DNA from 3 places in the Thioalkalivibrio sp. ALMg13-2 genome. Region 3 is predicted to be linked to each of the others. Evidence: predicted binding sites of a transcription regulator. Region 3 holds the regulator's gene; each other region holds the start of a gene.
What was found. Region 3 encodes FliA, which starts transcription of late flagellar genes. Its sites were predicted from a motif close to GCTAAAGTTNNNNNNNNNNCNGCCGATA; they were not measured.
Positions count from the first base shown of each region.

Region 1: a site for FliA is predicted at 6,141-6,168, ahead of F618_RS0111115 (methyl-accepting chemotaxis protein). Genes of this name have one in related genera too.
Region 2: a site for FliA is predicted at 3,322-3,349, ahead of F618_RS0109210 (methyl-accepting chemotaxis protein). Genes of this name have one in related genera too.

Region 1 covers NZ_KB906117.1:829-8,546, reverse strand. The annotation lists gene F618_RS0111135 (chemotaxis protein CheA) at 1-1,169, opposite strand, end outside; gene F618_RS0111130 (response regulator) at 1,172-1,534, opposite strand; gene F618_RS0111125 (lipid asymmetry maintenance protein MlaB) at 1,527-1,841, opposite strand; gene F618_RS0111120 (GNAT family N-acetyltransferase) at 2,073-4,019, shown strand; gene F618_RS0111115 (methyl-accepting chemotaxis protein) at 4,030-6,045, opposite strand; gene F618_RS0111110 (ATP-binding cassette domain-containing protein) at 6,210-7,718, opposite strand, start outside.
Region 2 covers NZ_KB906111.1:62,171-69,888, reverse strand. The annotation lists gene F618_RS0109220 (EAL domain-containing protein) at 1-939, opposite strand, end outside; gene F618_RS0109215 (DEAD/DEAH box helicase) at 1,269-2,588, shown strand; gene F618_RS0109210 (methyl-accepting chemotaxis protein) at 3,372-4,601, shown strand; gene F618_RS0109205 (DUF255 domain-containing protein) at 4,705-6,258, opposite strand; gene F618_RS0109200 (phosphate-starvation-inducible protein PsiE) at 6,374-6,838, shown strand; gene F618_RS0109195 (hypothetical protein) at 7,009-7,718, shown strand, end outside.
Region 3 covers NZ_KB906103.1:50,517-58,234, reverse strand. The annotation lists gene F618_RS0104060 (chemotaxis response regulator protein-glutamate methylesterase) at 1-110, opposite strand, end outside; gene F618_RS0104055 (chemotaxis protein CheA) at 113-2,152, opposite strand; gene F618_RS0104050 (protein phosphatase CheZ) at 2,197-2,973, opposite strand; gene cheY (chemotaxis response regulator CheY) at 3,069-3,449, opposite strand; gene F618_RS0104040 (RNA polymerase sigma factor FliA) at 3,491-4,258, opposite strand; gene F618_RS0104035 (MinD/ParA family protein) at 4,255-5,079, opposite strand; partial or broken gene flhF (flagellar biosynthesis protein FlhF) at 5,248-6,340, opposite strand; gene flhA (flagellar biosynthesis protein FlhA) at 6,384-7,718, opposite strand, start outside.

The DNA of each region.
Region 1 (7,718 bases), on a different contig from region 3:
GTCAGCTCGATCTGCTTGCCCAGCTGCCCGGAGATGTCGTGTACCAGCCGCGGAAAGCGGTTGAAGACCTGCGCGATCGGCACCATGCGGATGCTCATCACGCTTTCCTGCAGTTCGCGGGTATTGCGTTCCAGTTCGCCCAGTCCGGTGCGCAGGCGCTCGATCTGCGCCTCCATCTGCGAAGGGTCTTCCTCGAGTTGTTCGCTGATGTCGGTCAGCATTGACTGGGTGATGACCAGTTCGCCCACCATGTCGATCAGGGCATCGATCTTGCCGGTGTTCACCCGCATGGAGCTGGACTCCGAGCCGCGTGCGCCACTGGCGCCGCGTGCGGCCGGTGTCTCCGGCTGGCTGTCGGATGGTGCGGCCGTCTCGGGGGTTAGTGCGGGCGCATCAGCGGTCGGTTCGCCGCCCGATTCGCCGCCCGATTGGAGAGGCTCGATCTCCAGATCGCATTCGTCCTCGACCCATTCGAAGACCTCCTGGATCTGGTCGCGGGTGGCATCGCCTTCCAGCTCCAGGGTCCAGGCGAGGTGGCAGTCCTCCGGATCGAAGGCATCGACGCTGTCCGGCAGGCGGTCGGTGTCGCAGTGCACGGTCAGCCTGCCCCGTTCCTCCAGCACTTCGAACATGCGCAGGGGGTCGTTGCCGGTGCGCATCAGGTCCGCGTAGGGCCGGAAGTGGATTCGCCAGCCGCGCGGGCCACCGTGGTCCCCGCCGCTGGAGGCATCGGTATCACCGCTGCCACCGGCTGCCGGCGGGTTCCCGGCTTCGCTGGCGGGCACGGCATCTCCCAGGTGGGCCTCGATCAGGGCGCGCACTTCGGCTACCTCGGCGGGGTCGGCCTCGCCGCCATCGCGGGCGGCGTGCAATTGCGCGCGCAGAGTGTCTACCGCGCGCAGGAGGAGGTTCACCGTCTCCGGGGCCGCCTCCTGCTCGCCGTTGCGCATGCGGTCCAGCAGGGTCTCCACGCCATGGGTGAACCCGGAGATCGCGCCGAACCCGAAGGTCCCGGCTCCGCCCTTGATCGAGTGGGCGCAGCGGAAGATCGTGTTCAGCGTTTCCGGGTCGCCGTCGTCCAGCGCGAGGAGTTCGGTCTCCATGCGCTCCAGCCCCTCGAAGCTCTCCTCGAGAAAGGCATCGATGAACTGGGCCATGTCGATCGACATGACTAGCGCAGCACCCGGTTCACGGTGTTCATCAGCTGGTCGGGGTCAAACGGCTTGACCAGCCAGCCCGTCGCGCCGGCCGCCTTGCCTTCCTGCTTCTTCTCCGGCCCGGCCTCGGTGGTGAGCACCAGAATGGGGGTGAACTTGTAGTCGCCCAGCTTGCGCAGCTCGCGGGTCAGCTGCAGGCCGTCCATGGCGGGCATGTTCACGTCCGTGATCACCAGATCCGCCTTGGCGCCCTGGGCCTTGCTCAGGCCATCCTTGCCGTCGCGGCCCTCGACGACCTCGTGCCCGGCCTGCTTGAGGGTGAATGCGACCATCTGGCGCATCGAGGCGGAATCGTCCACCACCAGAACCTTAGCCATTGATGTCTCCTGAATCCTTGTCGTCGTGTTGTGCGGCGCTCGACGCAAAACCGTCTTCGGGTGCGCCCAGTGCCTGCAGGGCCTGGGCCAGAACCGCGCTGGTCCCGATGAGCGAACAGCCTTGCGCCTTGCGGGCGGCCGAATGGCGGGCCATCAGCAGGACCTGCACGCCGGCGGCGTCCACATCATTCACGGCCGCCGAATCCAGCTGCAGGTCTTCGCCTGCATCCAGTGCCGCGCGCAGTTCCTGCCAGCATTCGGCTGCGGTATCGATGCGCAGGCGTTCCGGCAACGCAATGGGGGTCATCTGCAGTAACCTTCTCTTGTCTGGGTGAACACTGTACAGGTTTTGTACAGGCTTGTTCCAGTCCTGTGTAGAAATCTTGTACGGCTGGGAGCAAGAAAACTTGAGACGCGCTTCACCTTGATCAGCCGATAAAGGGCTGGATTTTTGGCTCGACAGTCTGCACATCTCGCCGCTTTCAGCTCAGGAAACCCGCTTGTCTCACGTGTCATTTGATCGGAAGGAGCCGCCGATATGCAGGCCCGTACGCTCTATCGCCTGACCACCGATGCCGCAGCCTGTCAGGTGGCTGCGAACTGGCTGCGGGCTGCGGCGGTGGAGGGGCCGGTGCTGTGGGTGGGCCGCTCGCCGCCCGACGGGGTGCCACATGTGGCATCGGCGCAGGCTGGGCATTGGCTGGGGCACGAGGTACAGGCCCTGGTATTCGAGGCCGGGCAACCGCTCGCGGTGGACGCGCTGGTCACGGTCGCTGGCCTGCTGGTCGGCGGCGGCACCCTGGTCATCCTCGACGGCACCGGCGGAGACGGGGCGTTTGCCCGCCGCTGGCAGGCGGCGCTGGCCGAGCCGTGGGTGCGGACGGTGGAGCCGCCGTCGGCGGATCGACGGCCCGGAATCTTGCCGAGGGCGGCGGGCCCGTTTGCGTGGACGCCGGATCAGGCCGTCGCGCTGGGGCATTTGGCGGGACTCGCGCCGGGCGAATGTGTGGCGTTGACCGCCCCGCGTGGCCGCGGCAAGTCGACCCTGCTGGGCGAGTTCCTGGGCGCGGCACTGCAGCGCGGCGAATCCACGATCACGCTGACTGCGCCGACACCACGGGCCGTGGACGCATTGCTGGCACGCGCCCGACATTGGACACACGCGCCGGAACGGCACTACCGGGCCCCGGACGTTTTGCTGGAACAGGCGGAACCGCTGGATACCTTGATCATCGACGAGGCTGCGAGCATGCCGGTCGAGCGCCTGCTTCAGTTGGCCCGGTTGGCATGGCGCCTGGTGCTGGCGACCACGACCGGCGGCTTCGAGGGGAGCGGGCAGGGCTTTCGGCTGCGTGGGCTGCCGGCCCTGGAGGGGGCGGGCTTTCGCGTACGGCTACAGACCCTGGATACACCGGTTCGCTGGGCCCCGGGCGATCCGCTCGAGGACTGGCTGAATCGGCTGTTCCTGTTGGAGGCGGCGAGTCGCCCCCCGGTCTCCCAGGCCGTGCGGCTGCGCTGGAGCACGGGCGCGGCGCTTGCGGACATGCCGCAAACCCTGGAGGCGGTAATGGGCCTGCTGGCGGATGCCCATTACCGCACACGGCCCTCCGATCTGGCGCGCTGGCTGGATGATGCGGGTGTTCACCTGCTGCTGCTGGAAGGGGCGGCGGATGGCGCCCTGTTCGGGGTGGTTCTGATCCAGGAAGAGGGCGGACTGGAGCGCGCGATAGCCGAAGCGGTTTGGTCGGGCGAACGGCGCCCGCAGGGGCATTTCCTGCCGTGCACCGTTGCGGCCCGGGGTGACTTCGACCTGGCGGGGGAGGGCGCGTGGCGCATTCAGCGCATTGCGGTGCATCCGCACTGGCAGGGGCGCGGCCTGGGGAGCCGTCTGTTGCGTGCGGTCGAGGACCGGGCTGGTGCCAAGGGGATGGCGCTGATTGGCGCGAGTTTCGGGCTGCAACCTGTGTTGCTGCACCTTTGGCTGCGCGCGGGTTATGGCCTGGTGCGAGTCGGCATCCAGCCGGATGCGGCCAGTGGCCAGGTGAGCGGTGTGGTCCTGCGTGCGACCGCGCCCCGATTGCAGCCCCGGCTGCAACAAGCATTGGCGGCCTTTCGGCGCGACTGGCCGGCCTGGCATCCACGGTTCCTGCCGGGCACGACCGCAGCCATGGTGAGTGAAGTCCTTGGGGATCAGGATGCGGAGGGAGATTGTTGTTTGTCGCCGGTTGACCCGGTGGCGGATCTGAAGGAGGTCCGTGCCTTTTCCCGGCGGGCGCGGCCCCTGGAGTGGGCGCTTCCCGCGTTGCTGCGGCAGTTGGCGGTGGCGCCGCCGGACGAGCCGGAAGGTCAGCTGCTCGAGGCGAGCCTGGCGCAGCCCATCGACTGGGACCGACTGGCACGCGAGCTGGAGGTTTCCGGGCGGCGCGGCGTCACCCGAAGGTTGCGTCGCGCCGCCCGGAACTGGCTGGAGGCCCGGAGCCTGTAACCCCGCCCGGTCAGAGCCGGAACTGGGCCAGTGCCTGCTGGATCTCCTTCTCTACCTGCTTGAGCTCGTCGGAGGCGGCGCTGACGCGGTCGGCGGTATTGGCCGACTGATCCGCCTCGTCGGAGATCTGCACGATGTTGCGGTTGATGTCCTCGACTACAGTGCTCTGTTCGCGCGAGGCGACCGCGATCTGCTCGGTCATCTCCACGATCGTGGTCACCGACTGGCGGATCTGTTGCAGAGCACCGTTCACCTCGGAGGTGTGCTCCATGGTGTTCTCGGCCTCTTCCTGGCCGTGCTGCATGGCCTTCACCGCGCTGGTGGTGGCGGACTGCAGGCGCGCGATCATGGTTTCGATCTCGTCGGTGGATTCCTGCGTACGGGTCGCCAGCTTGCGTACCTCGTCGGCCACCACCGCGAAGCCACGGCCGTGTTCACCGGCGCGGGCGGCCTCGATGGCCGCGTTCAGGGCCAGCAGGTTGGTCTGTTCGGCCACGCCACGGATCACCTCGAGGATGGTCCCGATCTGCTTCGAGTCCTCGCCCAGTTTGGCCACGGTGTCGGCCGCCTGTTCGACCGTCCCGAGCAGCGAGGCCATGGACTCGATGTTCTTGCTCATCACCTCGGAGCCGTTGTTCACTGCATTCCCGGCCTCCTGGCCCGCCTGGGAGGTCGCATCGGTGTTGCGGGCGATCTCCTCGGCGCTGCTTTGCAGTTCGTTGATCGCGGTGGCGACGCGGTCGGTCTCGTCGCGCTGGCGCGAGACGGCCTCGCGGGCCTGGTAGGCCTCCTGGTTCAGGTTCTCGGTGGCGCGATTCAGCGTCTCGGTGCCGCCGCGGGCATTGCCGATGGCCTGGGCGATCTTGTCGGTGAAGCGGTTGAAGGCCCGGCCCAGCTGTGCGGTTTCGATCAGGCCGTTCTCGTCCAGGCGGCGGCTCAGGTCGCCGTCGCCGTCCGCGATCTCCTCGAGTGCCGCGGTCGAGTGGGCCAGGGCGCGCCGGACCACCAGGATGATGAACACCGCGCCGGCCAAGCCCAGGATCACGCCAATCAGGGCCAGTACGCCCTGGGTGGTCTGGGTCGCGCGCATGTCGGCGGTCAGCGCGGCGGCGCTGCGCTCGGCGCGATTGGTAATCCGCTCGCTGAGTCCCTGGAGGTGGTCACGCGCCTCGATCAGCACGGGCCCGATCTCGGTACGGATCAGGTAGGCGTCTTGCAGTGCCTGTTCACTGCCGTGGATCTCGATCAGGTCATCCAGCGCCGTGTTCTGGGTGTCCAGCGCCCCCTGGAAGTCCTCCAGCGCGATCTGCTGTTCGAAGTCCAGATCGTCGAACTGGTCCATCAGTTGTGCGGTGATGTCGTTGGTGCGGGTCGAGAACAGTCGGACATTCTCGCGGAATGCATCGTCCCGGAAGGCGATAAAGCCGCGCAGGTTCGAGGTGACCTGCACCACCGACATACGCAGGTCATGCAGGGTGTCGAGACGATCCCAGGACCGCTGGAAGCGCGGGAGCCCCATCTCGGCGCTGATCATCATGTTGGTCTGCTGGGTCATCTCGCGGCTGGCGGGGTTGGCCCGGGCATTGGCGATGCCCAGCGCCGGCATGTTTTCGGCGGGGTTTTCGGCCACCTCGATCAGTCGGTCCTCGAAGCTGGCGAACTGGTTGACCAGCCGGCGGACCTCGGTCGCGCTGGCGGACAGTTCCTCGTCGGCGGCGATCACCGGGTTTTCGTTCAGGGCGCGGGTTGCGCCATCGAGGTCACGCATCGCGTTTTGCCACGCGTCGCGGTGGGACTGCTCCTCGCTCATCAGGTAGAACCCGAGAAACGCCGCGCTCTCCTGCAGCAATTGCTCGACGTCATTGACCCGGGCTACCGCCGGGTAGTCGGCCTGGGTGAGCTGTTCAACCCCTTGGCTGCCCGTACTCATCGCGCGCAGGGCCAGCAGGGAGTTGATGATCAGGATGGCAACCACCAGGCCAAAGCCGGCGATCAGTAGCCCCCGAATGGAGAGTTTGTCCAGCATGCGATGACTCCTTCTGGGCGCCTTGTGTCCGGCGCTTCACGAACCGGCCGCGACCATTACGACCGTGGACTCGAAAGGTGGTGATTCAACCCCTGTTACGGCCGGCCGCGCTCAGAGTTGAGCCGGTTATTCAGGGAGTCGCCGGAGGATAGACGTGCCGGGGCTCAGTCGGATTCCAGCTGTTCCCAGCGCTCGTAGCAGAGGGCCAGTTCAGACTCGACGGCTTCGAGCCGCGTCTGCAGTTCGCGCATGCGGTCACCGTCGCGCAGGGCATCCGGCTCGGTCATGGCCGTGGTCAGGCTTTGCTGTTCCTGTTCCAGGGCCTCGATCTGTGCCGGCAGGGCCTCCAGTTCGCGCGCGGTCTTGTAGGACCGTTTGCGTGGGGTCGCCGGTGCCGGCTCGGGTGCGGGCGCCGCGGGTTTGGCCGCGGGCTCGGCCTTCGCGGTCGCTCCGGACTCGCCCTCCAGCAGGCGCCGGGTGATCCGTTCGGGCAGGTCGGACCAGCCGCCGACGAACTCCTCGACCGCGCCATCGCCCGGCAGGACCAGAGTGGAGGTCGCGACGTTGTCGAGGAACGAGCGGTCGTGACTGACCACGATAACGGTGCCGGTGTACTCGATCAGCAGCTGCTCCAGCAGCTCCAGGGTCTCCACGTCGAGGTCGTTGGTCGGCTCGTCGAGCACCAGCAGGTTCGCCGGGCGCAGGAACAGCTTCGCCAGCAGCAGGCGGTTGCGCTCGCCCCCCGACAGCGCCGATACCGGCTGGCGGGCACGCGCGGGCGGGAACAGGAAGTCTTCCAGATAGGACAGGATGTGGCGGCTCTCGCCGTTGACCATGACCCGGTCGCGACCCTCGCCGACCGCATCCTGAACCGTGGTCGCCTCGTCCAGACGGGCACGGGCCTGGTCGAAGTAGGCGATCTCCAGCTGGGTGCCCAGCTTGACGCTGCCTGCGAGCGGCTCCATCTGGCCCAGGAGTCCGCGCAGCAGGGTGGTCTTTCCGGCCCCGTTGGGTCCGACGATGCCCAGGGCATCCCCGCGCTGCAGCAGCAGGTTCACGTCGCGCACGATGGGCGTGTCGTAGCCGAAATCGGCGTGTTCCGCCTCGATCACCAGGCGTCCGGAGCGTTGCTCCGGACTCAGCTTCATCTTCACCTGGCCGCCGCGTTCGCGGCGTTCGGCACGCTTGCGACGCAATGCCTGGAGTGCCCGCACGCGGCCTTCGTTACGGGTGCGTCGCGCCTTGATGCCCTGGCGCACCCAGACCTCCTCCTGGGCCAGCTTGCGGTCGAACTCCGCGCGCTGGGTGGCCTCCGTTTCCAGCCTTTCGGCCTGGCGCTCGCGGAAGGCCTCGATGGATGGTGGGTGCTCGTACAGATGCCCGCGGTCCAACTCGAGGATGCGCGTGGCCACGCTCTCCATGAACTGACGATCATGGCTAATGAACACCACGGTCAGTCCGCTCTCGATCAGGAACTGTTCCAGCCAGCGGATCGCGGCCACGTCCAGGTGGTTGGTGGGTTCGTCGAGCAGAAGCAGTTGCGGGCGTTGCACAAGCTCGCGCGCTAGCCACACCCGTCGCTTCAGCCCGCCCGACAGCGCGGCGAACTGCGCCTCGGGATCCAGGCTCAGGTGCGAAATCGTGGTCTCTACCCGGTTCTGCAGGCTCCAGCC
Region 2 (7,718 bases), on a different contig from region 3:
ATTGGCCATCACGATACGGCCGTCCATGTCGGTGACCAGCACGCCGTCGGGGGCCGTCTCCACCAGTTGCTGGTAACGCTGCTCGCGCATCTCGATATCGCGGTGGGCCTGGTGCAGGCGCTGGAGGGGCGAGCGTACGCTTTCCAGGAACAGGCCCTGGTAGATCAGGAGATACGCCGCGAGCTTGTAGATATGGCCGAGTACAAACGGGGTGTCCGTCAGGTCTTCGTAGAACATGAAGAACATCCCGCTGCCGATGCTGATGACCATGGCGGCGGCGACCAGGGGCATGCCCGGACGTTGCAGGAGCTCACGGCGTAGGGCGAGCAGGGCCAGGGTGGCCAGGTGCAGGCCGATCACCAGTGCCTCCAGCCCCATCTTGGTGGGCGTGAGCCCGCTGACCGGGTCGAACAGGAGCGGGATGATTTCCGCATGCCAAAGTCCGATCCACGCCAGCAAGGCGACCAGCAGAAGGCTCCCGACCAGGTAGACAAGACGGGGTGGACCGTCGCTTTGCGAGACCATGGGCAGGGCCACGTAGGCGAGCAATGCCGCGGCCGCGACCAGGCGCGCGGCCAGCCAGAACAACAAGGTCTGTTGTGACGAGTTCGGGGTGATGAAATCCGGCATGGCCGGATAGGTCATCAGGTGCAGGAAATCAAGCAACGCGACCGCCAGGAAGGCGCACGCCAGCAGCAGAGAAGCGGCCACGCGGCGGCGGTCGATTACGTGGTAGCCCACCGCGAATACCAGTACGGCCACAACCACCGCGAACAACTCCGCGCCCGTGTGGAAGGCGGTCAGGTGCTCGCGGGGCAGGATCCGCGGCAGCTCCACCCCGAGCATCCAGATCGCCAGCGGTAACAGCAGTAGCGCCAGCAGAACGCCGGAGGCGAGGGCAATATGTTGCCGCAGGTACCGATCGGAACCCGAAATCATCGGGCTCTAAGTGCACACATTGTTGGACAACTCCCCTGGACGCATCCTTATGGGCGGGTCGCGTCGGCCTGACCGTTGCTGCGTGGGCATCGGTTTCTTTGAAAATGAAGCTAGCGGATATTCCCGCACAAAACAAATATATATCCGATGGGGTATGGAGCGGTGTCTTTTCATTGACAAAAGGCGTATAGTGCCCGGATCGAACGCCCCGCCCGTCAGCGTCCGTTCATTTGATCCAGAGCCTTCCGGCTCGCAGTGATCCCCCTGATTTCGTTTCCCCCGATGGGTGCTCTGTGTTGAACGAGTGGCGGGTGGCGTTGGAGCATTCCATGACTGATACGACCTTTGCCGACCTCGGGTTGGCCGATACCCTTTTGCGTGCGCTGGAAACCTCCGGGTACCAGCACCCGACCCCGATCCAGGCCCAGGCCATCCCGGAAGTCCTGAAGGGAGGCGACCTGCTGGCCGCCGCCCAGACCGGCACCGGCAAGACGGCCGGCTTCACCCTGCCGATCCTGCAGCGCCTTTCCACCTCGGATGCGCCGCAGGCCGGCAATGGCCGCCCGCGTTGCCTGGTGCTGACCCCGACCCGCGAGCTGGCTGCGCAGGTTCACGAATCCGTGAAGACCTACGGACGCAATCTCAAGATGCGTTCGATGACGATCTTTGGCGGTGTGAACATGAACCCGCAGATCAAGGCCCTGCGTGATCGCATGGACATCGTGGTGGCGACGCCGGGGCGTCTGCTAGATCACGCCAATCAGAAGACCATCGACCTGTCCGGTGTCGAGATCCTGGTACTCGACGAGGCCGATCGCATGCTCGACATGGGCTTCATCCGTGACATCAAGAAGCTGATTGCGATGATGCCGAAGAACCGCCAGAACCTGATGTTCTCGGCGACCTTCTCCGACGAGATCCGCAAGCTGGCCAACGGCCTGCTGAACAACCCGGCGGAGATCGACATCGCGCCGCGCAACACGACCGCCGAGGGCGTGAAGCAAAGCGTGCACCTGGTCGAGACCAGCCAGAAGCGCGAGCTGCTGAGCCACCTGATCCGCACCAACAAATGGGAACAGGTGCTGGTGTTTACCCGCACCAAGCATGGCGCCAATCGCCTGGCCGAGAAGCTGTCGAAGGATGGCGTGCGCTCCGAGGCGATCCACGGCAACAAGAGCCAGGCGGCGCGTACCAAGGCGCTGAAGCAGTTCAAGTCCGGCCAGGTGCCGGTCCTGGTAGCCACGGATATCGCTGCGCGCGGGCTCGACATCGACCAGCTGCCGCAGGTCGTCAATTTTGAGCTGCCGAACGTGCCGGAGGACTACGTGCATCGCATCGGTCGCACCGGGCGTGCCGGCTCCGACGGCGCCGCGCTGTCGCTGGTGGACGGTGAGGAGATCAAGCTGCTGAAGGGCATCGAACGCCTGATTCAGCGCCCGATCGACCGTATCGAAACCGAGGGCTTCGCCACGCCGAAGCCGGCTGCCAATGACGGCAACGGCAATCGCCGTGGTGGTCCGGGTGGCAAGCCGGGCGGAGGCGCCCGTAGTGGCGCCCCGCGCAACGGTCGCGGTGGCAAGCCCGGTGGGGGTCGCGGCGGCAACGGTCGCCCGTCCGCCAACGGCAACCGCGCGGCTCGCAGCCGGTAAGCGGACCCGCTAACGCAGTACCGCGAACCCGCGGTCCCGAGTCTCGGGCCCGCGGGTTTTTTGTGTATGGGTATCGGGGGTGAGGCGAGTGCCTGCTCAAGGGCTTTATTCACCACGAAGCGCACGAAGAAGGTCAAGGCCAAAGGCCTATCAACTCAGAGGACACAGAGAAAGGACGAATTCTGTCCGGAACGTCTGTTAGCCATGGCCGCTGGCCCGACCGCTGAAACCAAGCGAGCCCCCTGCTTCAAGTTGAAAGCCTTTCCATCCTCTCCGTGAACTCCGTGTCCTCTGTGGCGCAATCGCCCTTGATCTTCTTCGTGTCTTCATGCGCTTCGTGGTGAGACGATTTCCTGATTAGCGATAAGAGTCAGCCAGTGCCGGGGGGCCTTTGGGGGGGCGTGCATGGCCCGCCCCGGGGCACTTGGATCCAGGCCTTGTTGGGGATGTCACCATCGCGGAGCGCCTTACCCCTGCCTGGTCATCCCGGCCGGAGCGAAGCGAAGAGCCGGGATCTCCCCCGTCGGGGCAACCCCCAACCGCAGAGATCCCGGATAACCGCTACGCGGTTTCCGGGATGACCAGGCTGGGGGCGGCTGGAAACCCGGGCCGGCACGGTCATTGGGCCTGGCTGATGATTGTTGCTAATCAGGAGCGATTTTTGGCTTGTGGTGGGACCTGGGGTTGACCCGGATCAAGACGATAGGGGCGGGGCGGATGGATACTGTGTCGGGCTCAAGACCGGGACCGGCTGGTCGTTAAGGGACGGAAAGGAGGGCGTCGATGAAGATTGGACCGTTGGGTGGGCTGCGACTGAAGCTGATTATCCTGGTGATCGTGGTGAGCACCGTGCCGTTGTCCATCATGGGCGGCGTGACCTTCCACACCATGAAGGGTGATCTGGCCGCGGGTGTGGACGCGGCGCTGGTGACCCAGTTGTGGTGGCTGCTGTGGGTGCTGTGGATCGTCGCGTTCGTGGTGGCGCTGGGTATTGGCTGGTTCTACGCCAATGTGCTGACGCGCCCCATGGAGCGCCTGGCCGAGGGGCTGGAGGTGATCGGCGAGGGCCGAGCGGATCTCGGGCACCGAGTGGAGGTGACGACCGACGACGAGATCGGGCGCACCGGCGCGGCCTTCAACACGGTGATGGGCCGGCTTTCGGGGCTCATTCGCCAGGTTGCCGACGCGGCGGACGGGATTGCCGCCTCGGCGCGGCAGCTGGATGGGCGCAGCAATGAACTGACGCGTGCCACCCACGAACAGCGCGGTGATGTGGAGCAGGTGGTCACGGCGATGAACCAGATGTCTGCCACGGTGCAAGAGGTCGCCAACAACACGCAGAGCACGGCCGAGAGCGCGGGGCAGGCGACGCGTGCGGCGGAAGGCGGGCGCACCGTGGTGCAGGCGACCCAGGGTGCGATCAACACGCTGGCCGGCGAGATTCGTCAGGCGAACAATGTGATCGTGGAGCTGAAAGGGGACAGCGACAACATCGGCACGATCCTGCAGGTGATCGAGGAGATCGCCGAGAAGACCAACCTGCTGGCGCTCAACGCGGCCATCGAGGCGGCGCGGGCCGGCGAGGCCGGGCGGGGCTTCGCGGTGGTGGCGGACGAAGTGCGCCACCTGGCGCAGCGCACGAACGACTCGACCGGGGAGATCCGCGAGATCATTCAGCGCCTGCAGGGCGGGGCTACCCGTGCGGTGCAGGCGATGGAGGTCAGCCAGCAGCATGCGGAGACCTCCGTGGCGAAGGCGGGCGAGGCCGGCGAGACCCTGGAGTACATCCACGACTCGGTGACCGCCATCGACGACATGACCCGCCAGGTGGCCAGCGCGACCGAGGAGCAAAGCCAGGTGGCGGAAGAGATCAACCGCAACATCCACCACATCAACGATATTGCCGTGCGCAACGCCGACGGGGCGAACGAGATGCAGCAGGCGGTGGAGGCGCTGGAGGCCTTGGCGCAGCAGCTTCAGGGCGAGGTTGCGGGGTTCCGTCAACAGGCGTAACGGCCGAGCCAGGCGCAGCGCAGGTTCGGCTCGCCATCCTGGGAAACCGGGGGTGGTGTGTTGTGACGCCGGATAAGCGACCGCAAGGCCTTGCAACGGGGCTTCAGAAGCCCCGGCGCAGGGCGTCGAAGCCCAGAGCGACGTCGTCGGGGTCGGCACCGGGCTCGATGCGCAGGCGTTCGCGCACCATGTTTCGATCGATGTGGGATTCTTCGATGGCGGTGCCCGGCAGACGGTAGAGCCACCAGGCCAGCGCCGCCTGGGTGCGGGTCTCCGACCAGGGTTCCAGGTCGGTGCCGATCCGCTCGGCGTGGGCGCCCAGCTCCTCGTTGAAGAACGGTTCCAGCCGGTCCAGTGCCGCGAGCGGGTCGGGCATCTCCGGTCGCTCGCCGTCCAGTGCCTCCGTGGCGCGCGCCAGCTCCTGGCGGGCGATCTCCGGCCAGATCTGCGATGGCAGGTAGCCCTCCATCGCCGGGCGACCCGCCGCGGTGATGCCGTGCAGGTAGCCCTGTTCGGTCTGCAGGTAGCGATCCAGCGCCCGAAGGGCCTCGTGTGCCCACTCCAGTGTGTCCCTGTCTTCCAGCACTCGCGCCATGTTGGCGAGGGCGGCGATCGCCTGGCCCGAGGTGTCGGCGTAGGTGTTGCGGTCGACCTGCGGCGGGTCGGTTTGCGTGCGCGTCTCCGGGTCCAGCTGGTAGTAGTCGCGGTCGGCGTACTGGCTGTTGCCGAAGCGCAGCTGGCGGCTGTCCCACAGGTGGTCTTGCAGGTAGTCGCGGATGCCGCGGGCGATCTCGGCGTAGCGTTCGTCGCCGGTGGTGTCATGGGCCTCGGAGAACAGCCACAGGAACGCCGCGTTCTGGTCCAGGCGCTTGGAGGTCTCCAGTGCCAGGACGGGGTCGCGCTGGTCCGGATCGTGAAAGAAGAAGAAGCCGCCTTCGACCTCGTCGTAGAGGTCCTCCGCGATCTGGTCGAGGAGCCCGGGCATGCGATCCCGCCACCCTTCGGCGGTGAGCAGGAAGCGATAGGTCCAGGGCTGCGGGCGCTTGCTGAGGGTGCCGAAGGTGGCGCTGCCGCTCAGGCGGTCGGCGCGGGCATCGTAGACCTCGTCGAGCATCTCCATGAAGGCTTCAAGATCGTCGATCGCGGCATCGTCCGGCGTGATCTCGCGACCGGTGACCGAGAACATGTCCCGCTGGGCCACCAGGATGTTCTGCAGGTCGCGGGCATTCACGTGACCGGTAAAGCGGGTCAGCATCTCGTCCTCGTGATTCACGATGACCACGAAGGGCAGGCCGCGGCCACCGTAGCGCCGGAACAGATCCGCACGTTCGTCCAGATCGACCAGGACCGGGATGTAGTGCTGGTCGATGGTGTCCACCACGTCGGGGTTCTCCAGGGACTCGTCCTGGAAGTCGCGGCACCAGGTGCACCACTGGCCGTGAAAATAAAAGAAGATGGGCCGCTCGCGTGCCTCGGATTCCTCGAAAAGCTGGCTGTCCCAGTCCTGCCAAGAGATCGCGGAATCGGCGGGGTAGTCCTCCGCGGCGGCCGGCAGCGCGAGCAACAGCAGGACGAGTCCCGCGCCGAGTCCGCATGCGGCGGACCACTGGATGCGGCGTATGGCGGGCAGCTTCTTGATGTCGATGGATCGAGTCATGGCGGGTGCTTCAGATCGTTGTGTCTATTGGTATAGACCAATGGGAGAATTGAGCGTTCGTGCCCGGGGCGGGTGATAGGATGGCCGGACTTATTGGGGCAATTGTGGTGAATGCATGAACGTCGAACGCGCCGGGCGCCGCGCCCTGCATCATGTCGAAGTGGCCGTGCTGGTGGTGATCGCCATCGCCACCGTGATCGCGATCCTGCAGGAGATCGCCACCATGGTCTCGGCGATGTGGGTGGGATTGGCCGACCTGCTGTTGCTGTTCATCTTTCTTGAGGTGCTGGCGATGGTCGGGATCTACTTGCGTTCCGGGCGTCTCCCGGTGCGCCTGCCGATCTACATCGCGATCGTCGCGCTGGCGCGTTACGTGATCATCGACATGAAGGACATGGACGTATGGGAGCTGATCGCGGTGACGGCCGGGGTCCTGATTCTGGCGGGCGCAGTGCTGGTGCTTCGCTACGGGCATGTCCGGCTCCCGTATGACGACGAAGGTCGCATGACGCCGGGGATCGAGGACGATCCGGCGAAGGAGCGCGACGTGCCGAAGGGGCGCTACGGGTCCGATCGATGACGCGGCCGGGTGCAAGCCGGCGGGTGATTCACCTGTTGCCCGGCCTGTGGGCAGCGCCCGAGGGTACGGTGGCCGGGGCGCCTCCGCTCTCTGTGCGACGTCTGGCGCGCTGGCTCGGACGGGCGCGGAGCGGGGTCAGCGGCACGGAAGCACCAGGATGGGAGGCCGCGTTGGCCGAGCGGCTGGGATACCGGCCAACCGCTTCCGGATGGCGAACCTGGCTGGTCCAGCCGGTGCAGCTGACTGCGGGGATGAAGGACCTGGTGGCCTATCCGGTGGATCCGGTGTCGGAGGCCGAGCGCGAGGCCTTGTGGTCGGCTGCACAGCCGGAACTGGAGGTGGCCGGGGCGACCTTGGCGCTGAGTGAAGACGGCTTGTGGGAGATGCGGATGGACGCCGAGGGCGATGCGTCGGGCCGGCCACCGTCGATCGGCATGGGGCGCGCCATGGTGGCGCCGTCGATGCAGGGCGATGTAGCTCGGCGCCTGCAGGTACTGGCCAACGCCTTGCAGATGGCCTGGTTCCAGCACCCGGTGAATCTGGCGCGCGAGCGGGAGGGGCGTGGGGCCGTGCATGGCCTCTGGCCCTGGTCGCCCGGGCATCCCGGTGGCCCAACGAGTGTGGGCCGTGTGTGTGGCGGCGGTGTGGTCGCGCACTGGCTGGCGCGGGGTGCCGGCATCGACTGGGCAGCCGACCCGGCGGCCGACCCGGCGGAATCCGGCGATACCGTGGTCGTCGTCGAGGCACTGGAGGCGGCCCCGTCGCTCGAGCGCCGGCTCGAGCTTCTGGAGTCGGTTGCCGACGACGTGGTGGCACCGAAGCTGCGGGCTCTGCTCCGTGGCGGCCTGGGCGCGCTGGAATTTGTTGATCCGCAATCCAC
Region 3 (7,718 bases):
CCATTTTCGGCCGAACCCACGACCTCGATGCCGGAATCGGAGTCCAGGATCTCGGTGATACGCCGACGAAAGAAGCCCGAGTCGTCGACAACCAGAACCTTGATCGGCATCCTCAGCCCTCGCTCGAGCGCGACGCGCGGCGCGGTCGACCGGACATTTGCAGTTGCCGCATCAGGATGGTCACCAGGTCGGAGACGTCGAGGATCAGGGCGATGCCGCCATCTCCGGTGATCGTCGCTCCCGCCAGGCCCTTTACGCCTTGCAGATTCTGGCCCAGCGGCTTGATGACCACCTCTTCCTGCCCCACGAGATCATCCACCACCAGCCCGACCTTGCGGTCGGCCGTATGGACCACGACCACGTGGGCATCCTTGCGCGGCTCGGGCTCGTGCCCCGGCTTCAGCCAGCGCTTGAGGTAATGGATAGGCAGGGCGTGCTTGCGCACCATGATGACTTCCTGATCATCCACGTAATTCGTCTTGGTCAGATCCAGGTCCAGGATCTCGGAGACCGAGGCCAGCGGGATCGCAAAACGGCGGCCGTCCAGAATCACCATCAGGGCGGGCAGGATCGCCAGGGTCAGGGGCAGCTTCACCCGCAGCGTGGTCCCCACGCCGATCTCGGAATCGATCTCGATGGTGCCGTTGAGCTGCGAGATCTTGGTCTTGACCACGTCCATGCCGACCCCGCGGCCGGAGACGTCCGAGATCTCGGTCTTGGTGGAGAATCCGGCCATGAAGATCACGTTGAAGGCCTCGCGATCGGTCATGCGTTCGGCCATCGCGGACTCCATCAGCCCCTTCTCCACCACCTTGCGCCGCAGGGCCTGTGGATCCATGCCACCGCCGTCGTCCTTGATCAGCAGCGCAATGTGATCGCCCTCCTGGGCCGCCCCGAGCACTACCGTACCCTTGCGCGGCTTGCCCGCCGCCTCGCGCACATCGGGCGTCTCGATGCCATGGTCCACAGCATTACGCACCAGATGCACCAGCGGATCGGACAGCGCCTCGACCAGATTCTTGTCGAGGTCGGTTTCCTCACCGAAGATCTCCAGTTCGATCTCCTTGCCGAGGTTCCGCGACAGATCCCGGATCACGCGCGGGAAGCGGTTGAAGACCTTCTTCACCGGTTGCATCCGGGTCTTCATCACCGAACTCTGCAGGTCGGAGGTCACCAGCGCCAGGGAGCTGATCGCCTTGCCCAGTTCGTCGTCGACATGCTGCGAACGCAGCATGCTCAAGCGATTTCGCACCAGTACCAGCTCGCCCACCAGGTTCATGATCTCGTCCAGGCGCTCGGTATCCACGCGCACGGAGGTCTCGCCCTGCGGCGCCGAGCGCCCACCGGCGGCCGCCGGTTCCGGCGTTACCGCTTTTTCCGGCTCTGCCGCCGCTGCGGCGGGTTCGACCGGCATCGGTTCCGCAGGGTCGCCCGCAGCAGGCCCGGGCGTCGCCGGACCTCCGCCCTTGGCCTGCAACTCGTCCAGCAAATTCTCGAACTCGTCGTCGCTGATCAGGTCGCCGCTCGCGGGATCCTGGCCGCCACCCGGGCCTTCGCCGGCCCCGGAGCCGCCCGGCGCGGCCGCATCCACGGGCGCCGGGGCACCGTCGCCATGCAGCGTATCCAGCAGGGCCTCGAACTCGTCGTCCGTGATCTCCTCCCCACCGCCCACCATGGCGTCACCGGCGGCCGAGGCCGGGGCCACCGGCTCGGGAGCCGGTTCAGGCGCTGGCGGCGCCGCGGCGGTATCCCCGGCGACGTCTTCGTTCTTCGCCATGCGCCGCAGGTCCTCGACCACGTCGGCCTCGGCCGGGGTCGGATCCACTCCGGAGCGTAGATCCCCGAACATGACGTTCAGGGAGTCCAGCACGCGGAGCATGGTGTCCATCAGATGGCTGTCGGCACGGCGTTCGCCGTTGCGCAGCAAATTGAAAACATCCTCGGCGTGGTGACACACCGTCACCAGCGCATCCAGGCTCAAAAACCCGGCGCCACCCTTGATGGTATGGAAGCTTCGAAATACCGCATTCAACAGATCCCGGTCGTCCGGGTTCTGCTCCAGGTCGATGAGTTGCTCGTTGAGCCCCTCCAGCAGTTCCCCGGCCTCGATCAGGAAGTCCTGAAGGATTTCGTCATTGGGGTCGATGGCCATTCAGTCTCTCCGGTCCCGTGGCGCCAGTCGTATGAGGTGCACTGCTAGAAGCCCAGGCTTGATAGCAGATCGTCCACCTCGTCCTGTCCTTGAACGACATCCGCGCTGGAATCTTGAGTCTTGGGCACACTGGGACCGCGCCCCTTGCGGTCCGCCTCGCGGTCTTCTTCGCCACGATCCAGGGACGCCTCGGCCGCTTCCACCTGCTCCATGCGCCCGCTAGAGAGCCGGATCAGGGTGACGAGGTTCTCTTCGAGATCGGTCACCAACTGGATCACCCGGCGAATCACCTGGCCGGTAATGTCCTGATAACTTTGTGCCATCAGCACCTCGGAGAGCAGACGCCGCAACTCCTCGGCGTCCTCCCCCGCCTGCCCGAAGAAGCTATCCAGCTCACGCGCGAAATCGCGGAATTCGTCCACCGAGAGCTGCCGGTTGCGAAAGCGCGTCCATTTGGCGGTCAAGTCGGCCGCCTGCTGGCTGAACGACTCGGCGATCGGCAGGCTCGACTCAATGGCGCCCATCGTGGCGTGCGCGGCCTGCTCCGTCATGGTGACCACGTAGTTCAGGCGTTCCTTCGCATCCGGGATCTCCGCCTGGGTCAGCTCTACCAGACGCGAGTCGCCACGGAAACTCTGCAAGGCCTCGTGGAGGTCGCGCGTCAGCTTGCCCAGTTCATCGAAGAGCTCGCGGTCGTAAGGGCGCGCAAGATCCTGCACCAGCGCGCGCGCCGCCACGTCGTCGCCCGCCTCGAGCGTCTGCACCAGTTGCCGGGCCAGCTCGAGCTGGCCGTCGCGTGGGGGGTGTTCCTGTTCAGTCATGAGGAGCCTCTTGCTGGTACGGCGCTGAAGGAGCCGGAGTCCGTCCACCCGCGCAAGCGAGATGGACGGACTCCGTATTCACCACCGGGCGATCCTTAGCCCTGTGCTTCAATACGTTCGAAGATCTTGTCGATCTTTTCCTTCAGCGTTTCGGCGGTAAACGGCTTGACCACATAACCGTTCACACCCGCCTCCGCAGCCTCCACGATCTGGTCGCGCTTGGCCTCGGCCGTCACCATCAGCACCGGCATCGACTTCAGGTTGGCGTCCGCCCGGACGGCCTTCAGCAGGTCGATGCCCGGCATGTTGGGCATGTTCCAGTCGGTAATCAGGAAGTCGAAATCACCATTTTGCAGCATCGGCAGCGCGGTGCTGCCGTCGTCGGCTTCCTGCGTATTATTGAAGCCAAGATCGCGCAAGAGGTTCTTGATAATGCGCCGCATCGTGGAAAAGTCGTCCACGATGAGAATTTTCATTCCCTTGTCCACACGTCACTCCGGGATTCGTAAGGTGAGTTTTAGAATAACTGCAAAGCCGAGCCGTCTTCGAGCCACGACCCCATGCGCGCACGCAGCCGAATGACCGCCTGGCTGCGAATCTGGCTCACGCGTGACTCGGTCACGCCCAGAACAGCTCCGATCTCGCGCAGATTCAGTTCTTCGGTGTAATACAGCGACAGCACCAGGCGTTCGCGTTCAGGCAGGTCCCCCAGGGCCTCGGCCAACTCCTCGCGAAACTCGCCAGCCTCAAGGCTACGCGACGGAGAGACTTCCTGCCCCTCAATCACGCGATCGGCCCCGTCATCCCCGCCGCCGAGATCGTCCAGTGCAAACAGATGGGCTCCGGCGTGGTCCTTGAGCATGTCGTAATAATCATCAATGGGCACATCCAGCTCGGCCGCCACCTCGCTCCCACGCGCCGCACGCCCCTCGCGGGCCTCGACGCTCTGAATCGCGGCGGCAATGCGCCGGCTGTTGCGATGCACCGAGCGCGGCGTCCAGTCGCTGCGACGCAGCTCGTCGATCATCGCACCGCGGATGCGGATTCCGGCGTAGGTGGCAAAGGTCGCCCCCTGCCCACCCTCGAACTGCCGCGCCGCCTCCAGCAGACCGATCATGCCGGCCTGGATCAGGTCATCGACCTGGACCGAGGCCGGCAGGCGGGCCATCAGGTGGTGCGCAATGCGGTGCACCAGTTCGACGTGATCGGCAATCAACTTCTCGTGTCCACCGGTCGCGGTGGACGTCGCCTGGTAGCCGGAAAGTCGATTACGCGTCGTCATCATGCGCTCTGCAGCATTCGTTCCACGAAGAACCCGACGCCCCCGTGGTCACCCCCACCTACTGGCCAGCGGTCCACCGTCCGCGCCAGTTCGGCAAACGCCTTGCCGGCCGGACTGCCGGGATACTGCTGAACCACCGGCGCCCTTTTCTGCACGGACTTGCGCAGATGCTCGTCCATGGGGATATAGCCGGCCAGGTCCAGAACCACCTCCGGCAGGTAATTGCCACAGACGGTATTGAGTTTCTGCATCAGCCGCTCCGCACCCTCGCGGCCACTGACCATGTTGGTGACCATGCGGAAACGCCGCAGCCCATGATCGCGGTGCAGCACCTTGATCAGGGCATAGGCATCGGTAATCGAAGCCGGCTCGTCGCAGACCACTACCAGGGTCTCCTGTACCGCCCGGCAGAACGAAGTCACCGACTCCTGCAGGCCCGCAGCGGTATCCACGATCAGGACATCCAGCGGTTTGCGGTAGGCACTGAAGGCATGGATCAGGCCCGCGTGCTCGGCCGGCGTGAGGTTCGCCATCGCCGCGATACCCGAGGCCGACGGGACCACCTTCACCCCGTCCGGCCCCTGGACCAGGACATCGTCCAGGCTGTCCACCGTGCCGGTCACCAGGTCATGCAGGGTGCGCTCCGGGCGCATCCCGAGCAACAGGTCCACGTTGGCCAGGCCCAGATCCGCATCGAACAGCATCACCTCGCGGCCCAACCGGGCCAGGCCGACCGCCAGATTGACCGAGACGTTGGTCTTGCCCACCCCGCCCTTGCCCGAGGCGACCGCAATGACCTTTAACGGCTTGTTAGTGCGTGGCATAGCGCCCCTTTCCAACCGGCTGAATCAGTTCCAGTGTTGCCGGCTCGGCCCCTTGCGCCGGGCGCAGAGGCGAGCGCGAGCGTCGCGGCGGTTCCATTTCCGCAAGCCGCTCGGCGGCCCAGGTCTCGCGTGCATTGCCAGCCGCCCGCGCGCCCTCCGCGTCGTCGTCCAGCGCCATGCGGGTCAGATACCCCGTATCGACCCGGTGAAAATCCTCGGCGATGCGCTGGCCATCGCTCACGAACCCAAGTCCCAGGTGCTGATCCAGCAGTACCGACAGGACCTCGCCCAGCTGTTCCGCCTCGTCCAGCTTGGTCAGCACCAACGCCGAAGGATCCGCCTTGCGAAATGCCTCCAGTACCCGCCGCAACGTACTGCCCTGAGTCGTGGCCGACACGACCAACCAGCTCTCGGCGCGGATATCCGGCGGCAGATGCGCGAACAGCGACTCCTCTTCCACCGCGCGCGGCGCCTGCCCGGCGGTATCCACCAGGATCAGGTGGCCATCGTCCACGCGCCGCGCCAACTCGCGCAGTTCGCGCGCATTCTGCAGCACGCGCACCGAGATCCCCGCCATCTGAGCGAAGGCTTGCAACTGCCGTGTTGCACCGATGCGCTGGCTATCCAGGGTCACCAGCGTAACCGAATCCGGTCCCATCCGACGGATCTGGCGCAGCGCGATCCGCGCCAGCGTGGTGGTCTTTCCGACCCCGGTCGGCCCCACCATCGCCAGCAACCCACCCTCGTCCAGGATCGACGGGCGATGCGTGGCAATCGCGCCCGAAAGCCGCGCGCGGAGACGTTCCCAAGCCTGCTCGGGGGAGCTGTCATCGAGGATGCTGCCCGCCAGACTGCGGGCCAGCGATTCACTGAAGCCCCGGTCGATCAGGCGTGCCTTGCATTCCGCAGCCAGCGGATGGCGGGCCGCCCAGCGGGCCTGGTCGCTCTCCGCATACTGACGCGTCATCAGGCTGCGCAGGTCGCGCAACTCCTGGCGCATCGCCGTGAGCTCGGGGTCGGCCGGCCAGGAAGGCGCCACCGAATTCGGCGCGCGGTCGGCGGTACGTGCCTCGCGGGCCGGATTTGCAGCCTCCTGCTCGCGAACTGGCTCCGAGGACTCGCCATCCTCCAGGGCGGCGACCACCTCCAGCCAGCCATCCACCCGGCGACTGGAGAGGATCACGGCATCCTCTCCCTGTTGTTCGCGCACCTGACGCATGGCGTCGCGCATGTCCCGGGCCCGATATCGTCTGACATTCATGCTTTGATCTCCTGCGCCGCTCACGCGGCGGAACCCCTATGTCTCATGCGGACTGCTTTTGCGTTTCTTCCTGACCGACCGTGGCCACTACCCGAATCCGCCGGTTGTCGGGGATCTCGGTAAACGCCAGGACGGTCAGGCTGCGAACCGCGCCGCGCAACCAGCCGGCAATCCAGGAACGGATCTCCGGTGCCACCACCAGGATCGCCGGTTGACCGGCTGTCTCCTGGCGGCGCGCCGCGTCAGCAACCGAACGCTGCAGCCGTTCCGCCAGCCCGGGCTCCAGTCCAACCGTGCCGCCCGAGCTGCCCTGGAGGGACTTATGCAAGAGCTGTTCCAGCGACGGGTCCAGGGCGATCAGTGGCAGCTCATCCTCCGGTCCTACAAGGTCCTGGACGATGGAGCGCGCCAGCGCGACGCGCACCGCAGCGGTCAAAGTGCCGGGATCCTGACTCTTCACCCCGTCGTCTGCCAGGGTTTCGGCGATCGTCCGCAGATCGCGGATCGAGACCTGCTCCGCCAGCAGGTTCTGCAACACCTTCAGCACGATCGACAACGACAGCGTCTTGGGCACGAGGTTCTCCACCAGCTTCGGCGAATGGCGCGCCAGCTGATCCAGCAGATGCTGTGCCTCCTCGTGTCCGATCAGGCGGTGGGCGTTCTCGCGGAACACCTGCGACAGATGCGTCGCAATCACCGTCGAACAGTCGACCACGGTATAACCGGCACCCTGGGCCTGGTCGCGATCCGAAGGATCGATCCACAGGGCATCCAGGTTGAAGGTCGGGTCCTTGGTCGGGGTACCCGGGACGGTGCCGAAGACCTCGCCCGGATTGATCGCCAGTTCGCGATCGGGAAACACCTCGGCCTCCGCCACAGTGACGCCCAGCAGGCTGATCCGATAGGCGTTCGGGCTCAGCTCCAGGTTGTCGCGGATGTGCACAGGCTGCAGCAGGAAGCCGAGTTCCTGCGACAGCTTGCGGCGCACACCCTTGATCCGCCCCATCAACTGGCCGTCCTGGGTACGGTCCACCAGCGGGATCAGGCGGTAGCCGACCTCCAGGGAGACCAGGTCCACCGGCGGGACATCTTCCCAGGTCAGGTCACGATCCTCCGAGCGTGCCCCACCCTCGTCTTCCTGCGGGATGCGTTCCACCTCCGCCTCGACCTCGCGGCCCTGGCGTTTGAGCAGGTAGGCCCAGCCAAAGATCAGCGCCGCGAGCCCCAGGAACACGGCGTTCGGCATGCCCGGCACGAGGCCCAGCGCGCCGATCACGCCACCGGCGACGTACAGGACCCGCGGGTTGGAGAACATCTGGCCGTAGACCTGCTGACCCATGTCCTGGCTGCTGGTCACGCGGGTCACGATGATCGCGGT